DNA from 3 places in the Paenibacillus sp. GCM10027629 genome. Region 3 is predicted to be linked to each of the others. Evidence: predicted binding sites of a transcription regulator. Region 3 holds the regulator's gene; each other region holds the start of a gene.
What was found. The regulator LexA, encoded in region 3, represses DNA repair genes until DNA is damaged. The targets are predictions, from matches to a motif close to CGAACATATGTTCG.

Region 1: the regulator LexA is predicted to act here: its motif matches at 2,315-2,328, upstream of addB (helicase-exonuclease AddAB subunit AddB).
Region 2: the regulator LexA is predicted to act here: its motif matches at 2,123-2,136, upstream of ACFQZR_RS03840 (YhjD family protein).

Annotation. Positions count from the first base shown of each region.
Region 1 covers NZ_JBHTGZ010000003.1:430,870-435,220, forward strand. Annotated here, with positions in the region: gene ACFQZR_RS02435 (class I SAM-dependent rRNA methyltransferase) at 23-1,387, shown strand; gene ACFQZR_RS02440 (SPL family radical SAM protein) at 1,417-2,238, shown strand; gene addB (helicase-exonuclease AddAB subunit AddB) at 2,347-4,351, shown strand, end outside.
Region 2 covers NZ_JBHTGZ010000003.1:712,849-717,199, forward strand. Annotated here, with positions in the region: gene ACFQZR_RS03825 (GNAT family N-acetyltransferase) at 1-233, shown strand, start outside; gene ACFQZR_RS03830 (DUF3221 domain-containing protein) at 272-793, shown strand; gene ACFQZR_RS03835 (CAP domain-containing protein) at 828-1,586, opposite strand; gene ACFQZR_RS03840 (YhjD family protein) at 1,674-2,051, opposite strand; gene ACFQZR_RS03845 (Crp/Fnr family transcriptional regulator) at 2,239-2,739, shown strand; gene hmpA (NO-inducible flavohemoprotein) at 2,820-4,043, opposite strand.
Region 3 covers NZ_JBHTGZ010000009.1:1,533,303-1,537,653, forward strand. Annotated here, with positions in the region: gene ACFQZR_RS16535 (SCO family protein) at 1-101, opposite strand, end outside; gene ACFQZR_RS16540 (HAD family hydrolase) at 279-1,076, opposite strand; gene ACFQZR_RS16545 (hypothetical protein) at 1,115-1,633, opposite strand; gene ACFQZR_RS16550 (DUF896 domain-containing protein) at 1,682-1,882, opposite strand; gene ACFQZR_RS16555 (LysM peptidoglycan-binding domain-containing protein) at 1,997-2,326, opposite strand; gene lexA (transcriptional repressor LexA) at 2,535-3,161, shown strand; gene glnA (type I glutamate--ammonia ligase) at 3,803-4,351, opposite strand, start outside.

The DNA.
Region 1 (4,351 bases), on a different contig from region 3:
TGGGAGAGGAGAAAACAAACGAATGGCATCAGTCATATTACAGAAGAATCGCAAGAAAAGAGTAGAACAAGGTCATCCTTGGATTTTTAATAATGAAATTGATCGGGTGGAGGGTGAAGCGAAGCCAGGTGATCTCGTACAAGTCGTCAGCGAAAAAGGCAAGTTCCTCGCGGTTGGTTATTATAACCCAGCATCGACGATCACCGTGCGTGTCGTGTCCTATCAGCCCTTGGAAGCGATGGACCATGCGTTTTTCGTGAAGCAATTCACACATTGTCTAGCTCATCGGGAACGTTTCCTTGGCGAAGCGAACGCCTATCGTCTTGTCTATGGTGAAGCCGATTTCTTGCCGGGTTTGATTGTGGATCGATTTGCAGACGTACTTGTCGTGCAGATTCTAACGCTAGGGATGGATGTGCATCGCGAAGCGATTGTCTCAGCTTTAGTCGAAGTGATGCAGCCGCAAGGCATCTATGAGCGCAGCGATGTACCGATTCGTGAATTGGAGGGCTTGGAACAGACCACGGGGCTGTTATATGGCGAATGTCCAAGACATGTACTGGTTCGTGAAAATGATCTACTCATTGAGGTAGATATTGAGCATGGGCAGAAGACGGGATATTTCTTCGATCAACGGGAGAACCGTGCTTCCATTGAGCCGCTTATGAAAGGTTGGGGCCGACGCAGCGGGATTCAACTGCAAGATGTTGAACAGGATGGTATGATTGAACGGAAACCAGTGAATGCGAACGGCAAAGTCGTTACATTCCCATATTGGGACGGTGCGACGGTTCTGGAATGCTTCTCGCATACGGGCAGCTTCACGCTAAATGCCTGTAAATACGGCGCAAAAAAAGTAACCTGCCTAGACATCTCGGAGCACGCTATTGAGAGTGCGAGGAAAAACGTAGATCTGAATGGTTTTACAGACCGTGTCGAGTTTGTGGTCGCGGATGCATTTGACTACTTGCGTTCACAGGTCAAAGGGGCAGAAGAACGTACGGTGCGGTCACAGCAAGATACGAAGGTGGATACTTCCGTTAAGCTGAATGCACAGACGGGCCGGACATGGGACGTTGTGATTCTGGATCCGCCAGCCTTTGCGAAGACGAGGAGCGCAGTTGCAGGTGCCTGCCGTGGATATAAAGACATTAACTTACATGGGATGAAATTGGTGAACGAAGGCGGGTACTTGGTGACGGCGAGCTGTTCGTTCCATATGCGGCCAGATTTGTTCTTGGAGACGATTCAAGAAGCGGCGAAGGATGCAGGCAAAATCCTCAGACTTGTGGAATGGCGTGCAGCAGGAAAAGATCATCCGCAGATTCTAGGCGTACAGGAAGGTCATTATTTGAAATTCGCCGTGTTCGAAGTGCGCAGTAAGTAATCAATCGATCGATAGGAGGGGGAGCGTTGGTGCAGCTCGATATCAAAGCCACACAGCCGAAAAGTATTCTCACGGCGACGGGCGGTTTTTTGAAAGGATATTCACATTCTCTGAACCCATACACGGGCTGCGCCTTCGCTTGCTCTTATTGCTATGTACGCAAATTGCCTGTATCTATTTTCCGAAGTCAACCTTGGGGGACTTGGGTGGATATGAAGCAGGGCGCGGCAGAGCTACTCCGTAAAGAATTGATTCGTGCGAAGAAGAAAGGTCCGGTAACCATCTTTATGTCTTCGAGTACAGATCCTTATCAACCCGTAGAATATGAGGCGCTGATCACACGATCACTGCTCGAGGTGATGACGGAGGAAAAGCCGGATTTTCTGTTTATTCAGACGCGCAGTCCGCTTGTAACACGCGACATGGATCTCTTCCTACAACTGCAGGATCGCATTCGTATTAGCATGACGATAGAGACGGATATAGAAGCGGTACGCAAGCAGTTTACCCCATCAGCACCACCGATAGCGGCTCGTTACCGTGCACTGCATCAGTTAACCGAAGCAGGATTACCGACGCAAGCGACAGTGGCACCTGTGCTGCCGAGCTCGGAGGCGTTTGGTGCATGGTTGTCCCAGGTTGCAGATCGTGTCTGTGTCGATGATTATTTCATGGGCGACGGCAATCAAGGAAAGCGGACCAAAGCCTTAGGAATTTCCAAGTTGTATACCGAGGAGCAAGCCGGATGGTACGATCCAGAGGCCTATCTCCGCGTAATTGCGACGCTTAAGCCCTATTTTGATGAAGATCACATTCTAGTCAGTGAACAAGGATTTGCCCCTTCGCTCTAACCCACGGTTTTCCAATCGACATCTTCTTCCACAGCACAACAATTCGTCCAAATATGTTAAGATAGATAGATAAAGCAGAACGGACGTTTGTAACTAAGGGGGAGCTGCATGTCTATTCAATTCGTGATCGGTCGCTCGGGGAGCGGCAAGACGCATTTCATACTTAACCAGGTCAAGGAAAAGCTCCGGCTGCAGCCAGACGGCGCGCCGCTTATGATCTTGGTGCCAGAACAAGGAACGTTTCAAGTCGAGCATGCGCTCGTGAACTCACCCGATGTACAGGGGATGATTCGCGGACAAGTACTCAGCTTCCGTCGTCTCGCCTTTCGGGTGATGCAAGAAATCGGGGGGACAGCCCTTCTTCCTATTAATGATGAAGGCAAGAAGATGCTGCTCTATAAAATAATCCACCGGCATCAAAAAGAGCTGCGTTTGTTCGGAAAATCGGCCGATCAGCTCGGTTTTGTCGATAAATTAAATGAACTCTATAACGAATTTAAACGGTATTGCCTCGATGTAACGCAGCTCGAAGAGCATGCGCAATTTGCTGCGCAGCATATGGGAAGTCAGACGCTCGTGCAGGACAAGCTGCATGACATTACGATGATCTATCGGGAATTTGAACATACACTCGCGAATCATTATGTGGATTCGGAGCACTACCTTGCGCTGCTTGCAGAAGGATTGCCACAGTCGGCATCGATTGCGAATACGGAGATTTGGATTGATGGTTTTCACGGGTTTACGCCGCAAGAGTATCAGGTGCTTGAACAATTAGTTCAGCATGCGGCACAAGTGACAATTACCTGTTGTGTAGATAAGCCGTATGACGAGGGGATACCTCCTCATGAGCTGGAGTTGTTCCATCCTGCTGCGACGACATATATGCAAATTCGCGCACTTGCGGAGCAGTTAAACGTTCCTGTAGAGCCTACAATCGTCTTGGAGGATTCACCACTTCCGCGATATCGGAAGAGCCCAATGCTCTCCCATCTAGAACGTGCTTATGACCGTCGCAGTCCGATGCGCATGGCAGATAAAACGATTGTACAGCCAGATCATCCGACCTGTGGAATCACACTTTACGGTGCCGTGAATCGTCGGGCAGAGGTTGAAGGTGTCGTACGCGAGATGCTGCGACTGTCCAGGGAACGTAAGGTCCGCTGGCGCGAGATGGCGATTATGGTGCGCAATATTGCGGATTATGAGGAACTGGTTACAACCATTTTTACAGATCATGAGATTCCCTATTTCCTCGATCAGAAAAGAAAAGTGCTCCATCATCCGCTTGTTGAATTTATTCGGTCATCCCTTGAAATCGTATCGAACCATTGGCGTTATGACGCGGTGTTTCGGTGTATTAAGACGGATTTCCTCCTGCCAGCAGATGGAGAAATCGGACGGCATGAGATGGATGTGCTCGAAAATTATGTCCTTGCAACGGGAATTCAAGGCTCGCGTTGGACAGATGGACGACCGTGGCGGAGAATGCATGCTGTCTCACTGGATCCGAACGAAGATGCTAGTGCTGCGAACTTAGAGCTCGAGATGGGCCGTGATGACGTGCTCGAACGATGCCGTGAGCGAATTGTGCAGCCATTACATGCGTTTGAGCAGGCATTGAAAAATGCGCGTAACGTACGCGGCATGTGTGAAGCCGTATACAGCTTGCTTGTTCGCGTAGAGGCTGCGGATCGGCTAGATCGGATGAGTCATGAGCAAGTGATCGCGGGGCAACCGCAGCGGGCCAAGGAACATCGCCAGTTATGGGGTAATGTGATCGACTTGTTGGATCAGATCGTGGAAATGATGGGCGATGAGGAACTGAACATCGAATTGTTCGCAGGGGTTGTCGAGACAGGGCTTGAGAGCATGAAGCTCGCCCTCGTTCCAGCGGCACTGGATCAGGTATTGATCGGAAGCATGGATCGAACACGGTCAGGCCAGATCAAATATTGCTTCATGCTGGGGGTGAATGACGGTGTCATTCCAGCACGTGCCATTGAAGATGGAGTCTTAACGGAACAAGAGCGGGAACGCCTAGAAGAGATCGGACTTCGGCTCGCGCCGGGGATTCGTCGTAAATTGCTGGATGAGCGGTTTATTATCTATC
Region 2 (4,351 bases), on a different contig from region 3:
TTTCAGAGTATAGGAATCAAGGTCTAGCTTTTACACTGTGCCAGGAATTTATTATACAAAGTAGACAACGCAAGTTAATTCCCTATTGGGATTGTGATTCTGGCAATGAGGCCTCTAATCAATTAGCTAATAAATTAGGATTTAATAAAGTTGGAGAAGTACCAATTTTATGGTGGCATGAAGACAAACAAGTCATTGCAAATTATTTAGTAAAGTATAACTACCAGATCTAGGTTGTGCAAGTTGATTGGATGATGAAAGGGAGGACGATATGAAACGAAAGTCTATGGCATTATTGTTCGTGCTATTTTTACTTTTATCGGGTTGCGTCCATCCAGACAAGAGCAGTGACAGGGAATCCCCAGATGTTGTTTATAAATATATAGGATATGTCGTCAAAAATAAGCCAGATCAGCTTCTAGTCACAGCTTTCTCGTCCAATGCATCATCTCAGAGCGAAGCGATTTGGGTGAGAACGCAAAAACAATACGGACTGGGAACGAAGGTTGAAGTCGAAATTAGCGGGGAAATTGAAACTTCATATCCAGGTCAAGCTGCTGCGAAGAGCATTGAAATGATAAAGGCAGATTCACCGCAAGGCGCTGATATCACGGCAGAATATATCGTAGCAAGAGCATTGAATCACTTTAAAGACAGTTCTGTTCCTGTCGTAAAAGCAGTTGAATATCTCTCCAGTGAGAAGTTGTGGCGCGTGACTCTATTTGATGATGCGCAGTCCAATCATTCAGAACATGTCCTTGTCTTTACGCAAGATGGTGAACTGAATAAATAAAAAAACATGCTGCCTACTCAGGCAGCATGTTCTGTCATCCGGTGAATTCTTGGACCCATGCATTGTTGTAAAATCCGACCCCGAGCTTGGTGAAGTTACTGCTTAAAATATTCGCTCTATGGCCTTCGCTGTTCATCCAGTCGTTCATAACTTGAGTTGGTGTCGTCTGGCCTTTGGCAATATTTTCGCCAGCAGCATTATACGTGATCCCGAATTTTTTCATCATATCGAAGGGGGATCCATACGTTGGTGAATTGTGATCGAAATAATTGTTCTGAATCATGTCTTGCGCTTTCACGAGCGCCATTTTTGATAAATTCGCATCCATCGTTAGGGCATTTAACCCCGCGCTGGCGCGTTGTTCATTCACAAGCCGCAGAACCTCTTGATCGAACTGCTGAGAGTCAGATGGAGTCTGATTATTTGGACTTTTGTTAGGATTTTGCGTTGGATTCTGAACTGGCGTTGGCGTCGTTGGTGCTGTTGGGTTCTGTACTGGAGTTTGTACCGGATTTGGCGTCGCAGGATTCTGATTGGCCGGATACTGTGACGGCGATTCCCCGACAACAATCCATTTCATCGGTGCTCCAGGCGACTGTTGAATTCTAACCGGTTTCCGAGCGCCAGGAGTAGCTGTGGATGAAGCTTGTGTCTTCAGCGTCTTCGGGATTTTCGTGTGGGAATGCGTCTCAATACGTGTTCCCGGTGCTACTTGCTTAGTCGACATATTTCCGTTCGGGGAAGTACATCCTGCCGCCAGCAATAATGCGGTTAAGGCAATATATTTTTTCATGTGTCAACACCTCGATGCATTAGTATGGTGATGTTCATCATGAATTATCTTTTCCCGATTAGAATGGAATTATCCTGAATTCTGCACTCACATCTCCATATCCAAATCCACATTCATGTATTCGCTCAAATAACGCTCAATCTCGGCCTTGATTAAGCTCCATAACATGGAGAACGTATGGTGGTATCCACGACATACATAGAGGACCTCGACGCCGGACTTCGTTCGTTTCTCTTCGTAGACCTTGAGGCCATGAGAGCGGAGCTGCTTCCGAATCCGTACGAGGTCTTCATGCACTTGGCGTTGTACTTGCTGCAAATTGCGAACATAGATGGACGGCATCTTGAGCGGCGCCATTCCCAGGGTCTGCATATCTCGTTCCAATACATCCAGTACGATCGGGAGGAGAATATACTGCTTAACGAGTGTGAAATCAACCTCGGTCTGGAGGGGGACAGATTTCATCGCGAACACTTCCTATGCTTAGAATGTTTAATTCATATTTCGAACACATGTTCTTATTATATTCATAATAGCGAACAAATATTCGTATGACAACAACAATTTTTGGCAGCTGCGTGGAAGTTGTTTGCTGGTTGGCTTGTCATTGGTTATCATAGGGAGAATGATAATGAAGGCGGGAGAGAGCTGCATGATCGTACATAAAGGAGATATCTTGTTCCGGCAAGGTGACTCAGGGGAATATTTGTATCATATTAAGCGTGGCATTTTCAAAGTAACAAGGGTTCATCCGAATGGGAATCTGGTGTTATTTAACATCTTGTATCCGGGAGAAATTGTTCCGCACCATTCGTTAATTACGCCGAAGGATTTCCATGGTACGGCAACGGCAATTACGACTAGTGAGGTGAAGCTGATTCCGGCAGAGGCGTGGTATAAGGAGCTAGAAGAGAACCCAGATAAAGCCTTATCCATCGCCAAAATGCTGCAGGAGAAATTGCGATTCATGCAGCAGCGTATTGATCATCTGACGATTGGTTCGCCAGGAGAACGATTGAAGCTGTTGGAAGAATGGATGTCCAGCTATGCTAAGAATGAGACGCTAACGGATTTGTTGACGCAAGAGGAGATTGGACAGCTCATTGGCGTTCGCCGAGAGACGATCAATCGCTTATTACGCAATCAGAGTTGAAAACACTCACACATACAACGCAAAAAAGGAGGCCTCATTGTCCGAATAGACAAGTGGCCTCCTTTTGCATTCAATAAATACTATGCTTCTAAACTGCCAGCTGGGCCGAAGAACTCGTAGTGAATACGATCCGTGCTCACACCTAGTTGTTTCAACGCAAGATTGATGGCTTTCATGAATGGTGTTGGACCGCAGAAGTAGAATTCACCGGTGTTCACTGTCGCTGTAGGGAGTACCGACTTCAGCCATGCAAGATCAATGAAGCCTTGATGGTCGTAGTGATCGCCAGTGCTCGGTGATTCATAGATGACATAAGACGTCAGGGGCGCATGCTGTTCCGTTAGTTCCGCAATATGGCCCTGCATCGCATGCAATTCGCTATTCAACGCGGCATGGATGTATGTTACAGGACGCTCAGGCTGCTGCGCTACAATCGTATTCAACATACTTACCATCGGTGTCAATCCAACACCGCCACTGATGAGTACGACAGGTGCTTCGCTGCCAGCAGTCGGATCGAGTGTGAAATCGCCGGCTGGGGCACTGATTTCAAGTGCATCTCCAACGTGAACATGGTTATGCAGGTAGCTCGAGACAATGCCAGCAGGCTGTGAATCGCTGCCAGCTTCTTGTTTAACCGTAATTCGATAGTAATCCTGTCCCGGCGCATCCGATAGGCTATAGTGACGCAGATGTGTGTTCGCACTCCCCGGTACATTCACACGAACAGTAATGTATTGTCCCGGTAAGAAGGAGGCGATGGCTTGACCATCCGCAGGTCTCAAGTAGAACGACGAAATGACGCTGCTTTCTTGCACTTTGCGTGTAACGATGAACTTGCGGAATCCTTCCCAGCCGCCGGGCTGTTCCTCTGCCTGTGCATACATCTCGGCTTCGACGCCAATGAACGCATCGGCGATCACGCCGTAAGCTTCAGCCCAAGCACCGATAATCTCATCCGTTGCCGCATCGCCGAGCACGTCTTTGATAGCGATCAAGAGGTGTTCGCCTACGATCGGGTAGTGTTCAGGCTTGATGCCGAGCGCACGGTGTTTATGCCCAATTTGCTTGACGACGGGAATGATCTGCTCAAGCCGATCGATGTTAGCTGCAGCCGCATAGACCGCGTTGGCGAGCGCACCAGATTGTTTTCCTTGACGTTGATTCGCATGATTGAAAATATTTAGCAGTTCAGGATGATTGGTAAATAGCAGTTCATAGAATCGCGAGGTAATCGCTGTCCCATGGACTTCAAGGACAGGAACGGTCGATTTAATAATGGCAATCGTAGATGGATTTAACATGGTGATAACCTCTTTTCGTGATATATGTCACATTAATTATTCTAAGTATAGGTCGCAACTATACCGGAAAATGTGATTTGGCGCACACGAAAATAGAACGTATTGTGAACAATTATAATTCAGAATTATCTGACAATTACGACTTTCCTGGATGAAGGGATCTGTGGTATAATGATGACAGATGAGCTTTAAAATCTAAATAAGAAAGGATCAGGATACCATGTGTCCCCGAAGGACGAATTCCCAAAGGACAGTCTGGAAACGTTATGATCTCTCCTACACTTAGCGTCATAGTTGGAAGTTTACAA
Region 3 (4,351 bases):
TACGCAAAATCTCCGACTTTCATGGAGCTTGTCTGCTTCGCTCCACCACACGCTGTTAATAACAATACTACCCCAAGCATTATTACCATTAACTTCTTCATCATAACCTCTCCTCTATGTAGCCAACAAATTCCTTTTTCATTATAAAATGATTGTACACGAGAAGAATGACTCATTCGGGCTATCTTTGTCAATTCTTTGTGACGATTTTGTATCAAATGTCATAGCAGAATGCAAAAATCCCTTGTTCCATATTCAGAACAAGGGATTCCCGCTATTTATACATGTTGCTGTATAATATTGTGAAGTTCAGAGAGATGCGTGATTTCATAATCAGGAACAATTTCAGTCGAGCGCTGTGCACCATGTCGATTAACCCATACGGCATGCATTCCAACACCAAGTGCGCCTTTAATATCGGTTGTAAGCTTGTCCCCCACCATAAGCCCCTCATGAGGCTCAATCTCAAGTGCAGCCATCGCATGTCTAAATATAGATGACGCTGGCTTACCTTCTCCGAATGCGCCAGAGATCACGATATGATCAAAATAAGACATGATATTAGGTACTCCGTTAAGCTTCTCCTGTTGCAAGTCAGGTGACCCATTCGTTAATAATAGGAGCTTCACGTTCCCTTTCAATTCATCTAGAATCTGGAACGTCTCTTCATATACGTAAGGACGAGCCCGACGCTCTGTCGCGAATAATAGACCCAATCGTTCGCCAAGCTCCGCATCTTCAACCCCTAACGACTTCAGACCACGTGTCCACGCTTCTGTTCTGTAACTAGGCGCTAAGGCTTGTAATTGTCGAAACTCTTGTTGTTCCCCATGCGTAAAATTCGCCCACAGCCCTTCAAAAGGGTTAATTCCAATCATCTGTGTGAACGGGAATGTCGGAAAAGATTCATAGAGTGCTCTAGCTTCTCGTCTTACCGCTTCTTCCAACGCAACAGGCTGAATTTGAGGATATGCTTGAGCTGCTGCAACACAAGTAGCTTCAAACGCTTCCTTCACACTGCGATCATCCCACAATAAAGTATCGTCCAGATCGAATAATACGGCTTTAATCGTCATCTCTCTTCTCCCCCATACCTTTACAGTGCTCTATTTAATTAACGCTCTTCAAAAGGAACATTATTAACGCGTGCAAACTCTTTCAACCGCTCACCGATCACTACCGTGTCGTAACGATTCATCAATCTTGAGAACACCCAGTTGGAACCTTTAGCCTTCGTACCAATGACGACGTAACCTTTTTGCACGGTGATATCCTTGATTTGGCTAGCGTCTAGACGAACGTCTCGATTGAAACGGCGTGTCCCTACAAAAGATTTACCAACACTAATATAAGGTCTGCGCAGGAAGATTACAACGCCAAGGAATATGTATAACCCCACCGTTGCCCAGAACAGTGCTGCCGAGATATTCTGACCACCAGCGGAATATAGTAGGGCATACAATAATCCGAATGCTACTAATGTAATAGGTAGGATCAAGTTTCGCCCAACATAACGATCCACATCCGATTTCGCATCTCTACTCGCACCGATCACTTGTTGCCCCTGTTTCTTACGAGCCTTATTTACATTCTTCGTGTTCTTGCGTACCATTCTTTCCCATGAACGGGCCATCGAAATTCTTCCTCCTTGGAAGTTTTCCCGAAGGAAAACTTGCTTCATCTAATGTTTAATTGTTGGATTATTATCATCCTCATCAACAAACTCGATATTATCAAGTTGTTGCTTCAAGGAACGTTTGAACCCATCAATATATTGTTGACGAAGCGCGTCCCGTTCAACCGTCTCTTCCGGCGTCAAACCTACCGTTTTATGTTTACGAGCCAATTCATTAATTCGCTCTACAATCTTGTCGAAATTCATCACTATCCCCCCTATTCTGTCTTTATTACTTTGACATTTACAATAGAGGTTGTCAAGGGTAACCCATCCACTCTCAGCAGGGCCTATGCCCTATCGAGTATACGAATTAGCCTTTTAAAGAATTGGTAATTTAATCACTTCACCTGATTGAATGGAACTGTTCCGTTTACCATTCAGGTCTTTGATCATTTCAATATAATTACGAACATCCATCCCAGCTGGCTTATGTTCCTTCGCAATCGCCCACAATGTATCACCTGAAGACACAACAACCTGCAACGGAATGTTCGCATTATGTTCCCCTTCACGCGTATCTGCAGCAAATGCATTCAATAATCCCATACTCGTCAAACTGCATACAAGGACTAAGAACAATACAACCTGAACAACCTTCTTCTTAAGAAAAGAGTCTCTATTCACGACCTCGGAACGGTTATTATACACACTTTGATATGAGCTATACTTTAGCATAATCAGCACCCCAAACGTTTGTTCTGTTTTCTATGTCCATAATTTAACACGAACATTCGTTTGTGTCAACACTATTTTAGAACGTTCGTTCCCCTCGTTCTTACATTTTAGAACTAATGTTTGTACGAACGGTAGTTCTATGCTATAATTTTGTAAAAGTCTAGTAATGGAGTTGAACCTCATGTCTAAAATATCCAATAGACAACAAGCTATTTTAGAATTTATAAGGAATGAAGTACGATCTAAAGGTTACCCTCCTTCTGTTCGTGAGATTGGAGAAGCTGTCGGTCTAGCTTCCAGCTCCACTGTGCACGGCCACTTGGATCGATTAGAGAAGAAGGGTTTAATACGCCGCGACCCTACCAAACCGCGGGCCATCGAACTTCTGAGTCAGGAAGAATCCGAACATACGCATCTCTATACGCAGATGATTGCGAAGGTACCGATCGTGGGGAAAGTTACCGCAGGTGCGCCAATTACTGCGACGGAGAACATTGAAGATTATTTCCCGCTTCCAGAGCAATTCGTACATGACCAGAACGTGTTCATGCTCTCCGTTATGGGGGAAAGTATGATCGAGGCAGGTATTCATAATGGTGATTTTGTTATCGTCCGCCAGCAGCAGACAGCGAATAATGGCGATATCGTCGTAGCGATGACAGAAGATGACGAAGCTACAGTCAAGACTTTCTATAAAGAAAAAGACCATATTCGATTACAACCTGAGAATTCAACGATGGAACCGATTCGTTTGAATCACGTTACCATTCTCGGTAAGGTTATTGGCTTGTTCCGCAATATGCACTAATTGCTATACATATTAGCATCGCTGGTTGTCCCAGCGAGATGCTAATTTATTATGAAGAGTCCCCCGAGCGATCGAGGGACTCTTTTATGCCTTTATATAGATGAAAACCGCCCCTATTTCATTGAGTTCCCTGAGCGTTTGCGTCAACATTTTTTCTTTCACATGAGTGCGAAAATTTCCTTGGTGAACTTGCATTCTATACATGTTTCATCCGTAAAAAAAACAAGCCGACATCTGTGTCACACAGTTATCAGCTTGTTTTTCACTTAGTTCAAGTTGCCTGGCACGGATTTGGATAATCTGCCTACCTTCACAAGATCGGCATGCGCAGCAGCTGGTCGGATTATTTTCATCTTGGTTCACCTTTCAAACTTCAATGTTAGAGGTAACCATTCGTATCCGCAGCAACAGTGTCGTCCACAGATAGTTTACCAACCTGGTTCATATCATCATGATTGCAACACTGCATTTACATAGCTAACCATTCGATCCAACGATAAGAGAATTCGGCTTTGCTGCCCACCCCATATGACCTCAAATCGCTGGAACAAACAAAAACAGCCGCTACAACGAGGGCTGTTAGGTTACAAATATTTCAAACAAAAACCCCTAACACTTACAGCGCTAGGGGTTCCATCATTTTAGTAAAGAGTGATGTATTGATCGCGTTCCCATTGGTGAACTTGCGTGCGATACATATCCCACTCGATTTCTTTCAACTCATAGAAGTGAGTCAATGCGTGCTCACCTAGTGCACTGCAGATGACTTCGTCATTCACAAGCTCTGTCAAGGCTTCACGAAGATCGGACGGCAAGCTAGGAATACCTTCAGCGATACGCTCTTCTTCGGACATGACATAGATGTTACGGTCCGTAGGTGCTGGAAGCTCCATTTTGTTCTTAATGCCATCTAGACCTGCTTTGAGCATCACTGCAAGCGATAGATACGGATTCGCAGCTGGATCCGGGTTACGTACTTCAACGCGTGTTCCCAGACCACGAGATGCAGGAATACGAATCATCGGGCTACGGTTACTTGCGGACCACGCCACATAGCAAGGCGCTTCATAACCTGGAACCAACCGTTTGTAGGAGTTCACCGTTGGATTCGTAATCGCTGCGAATCCACGAGCATGCTTCAAAATGCCTGCCATGTATTGACGAGCTGTTTCGCTTAGACCCAGCTTGTC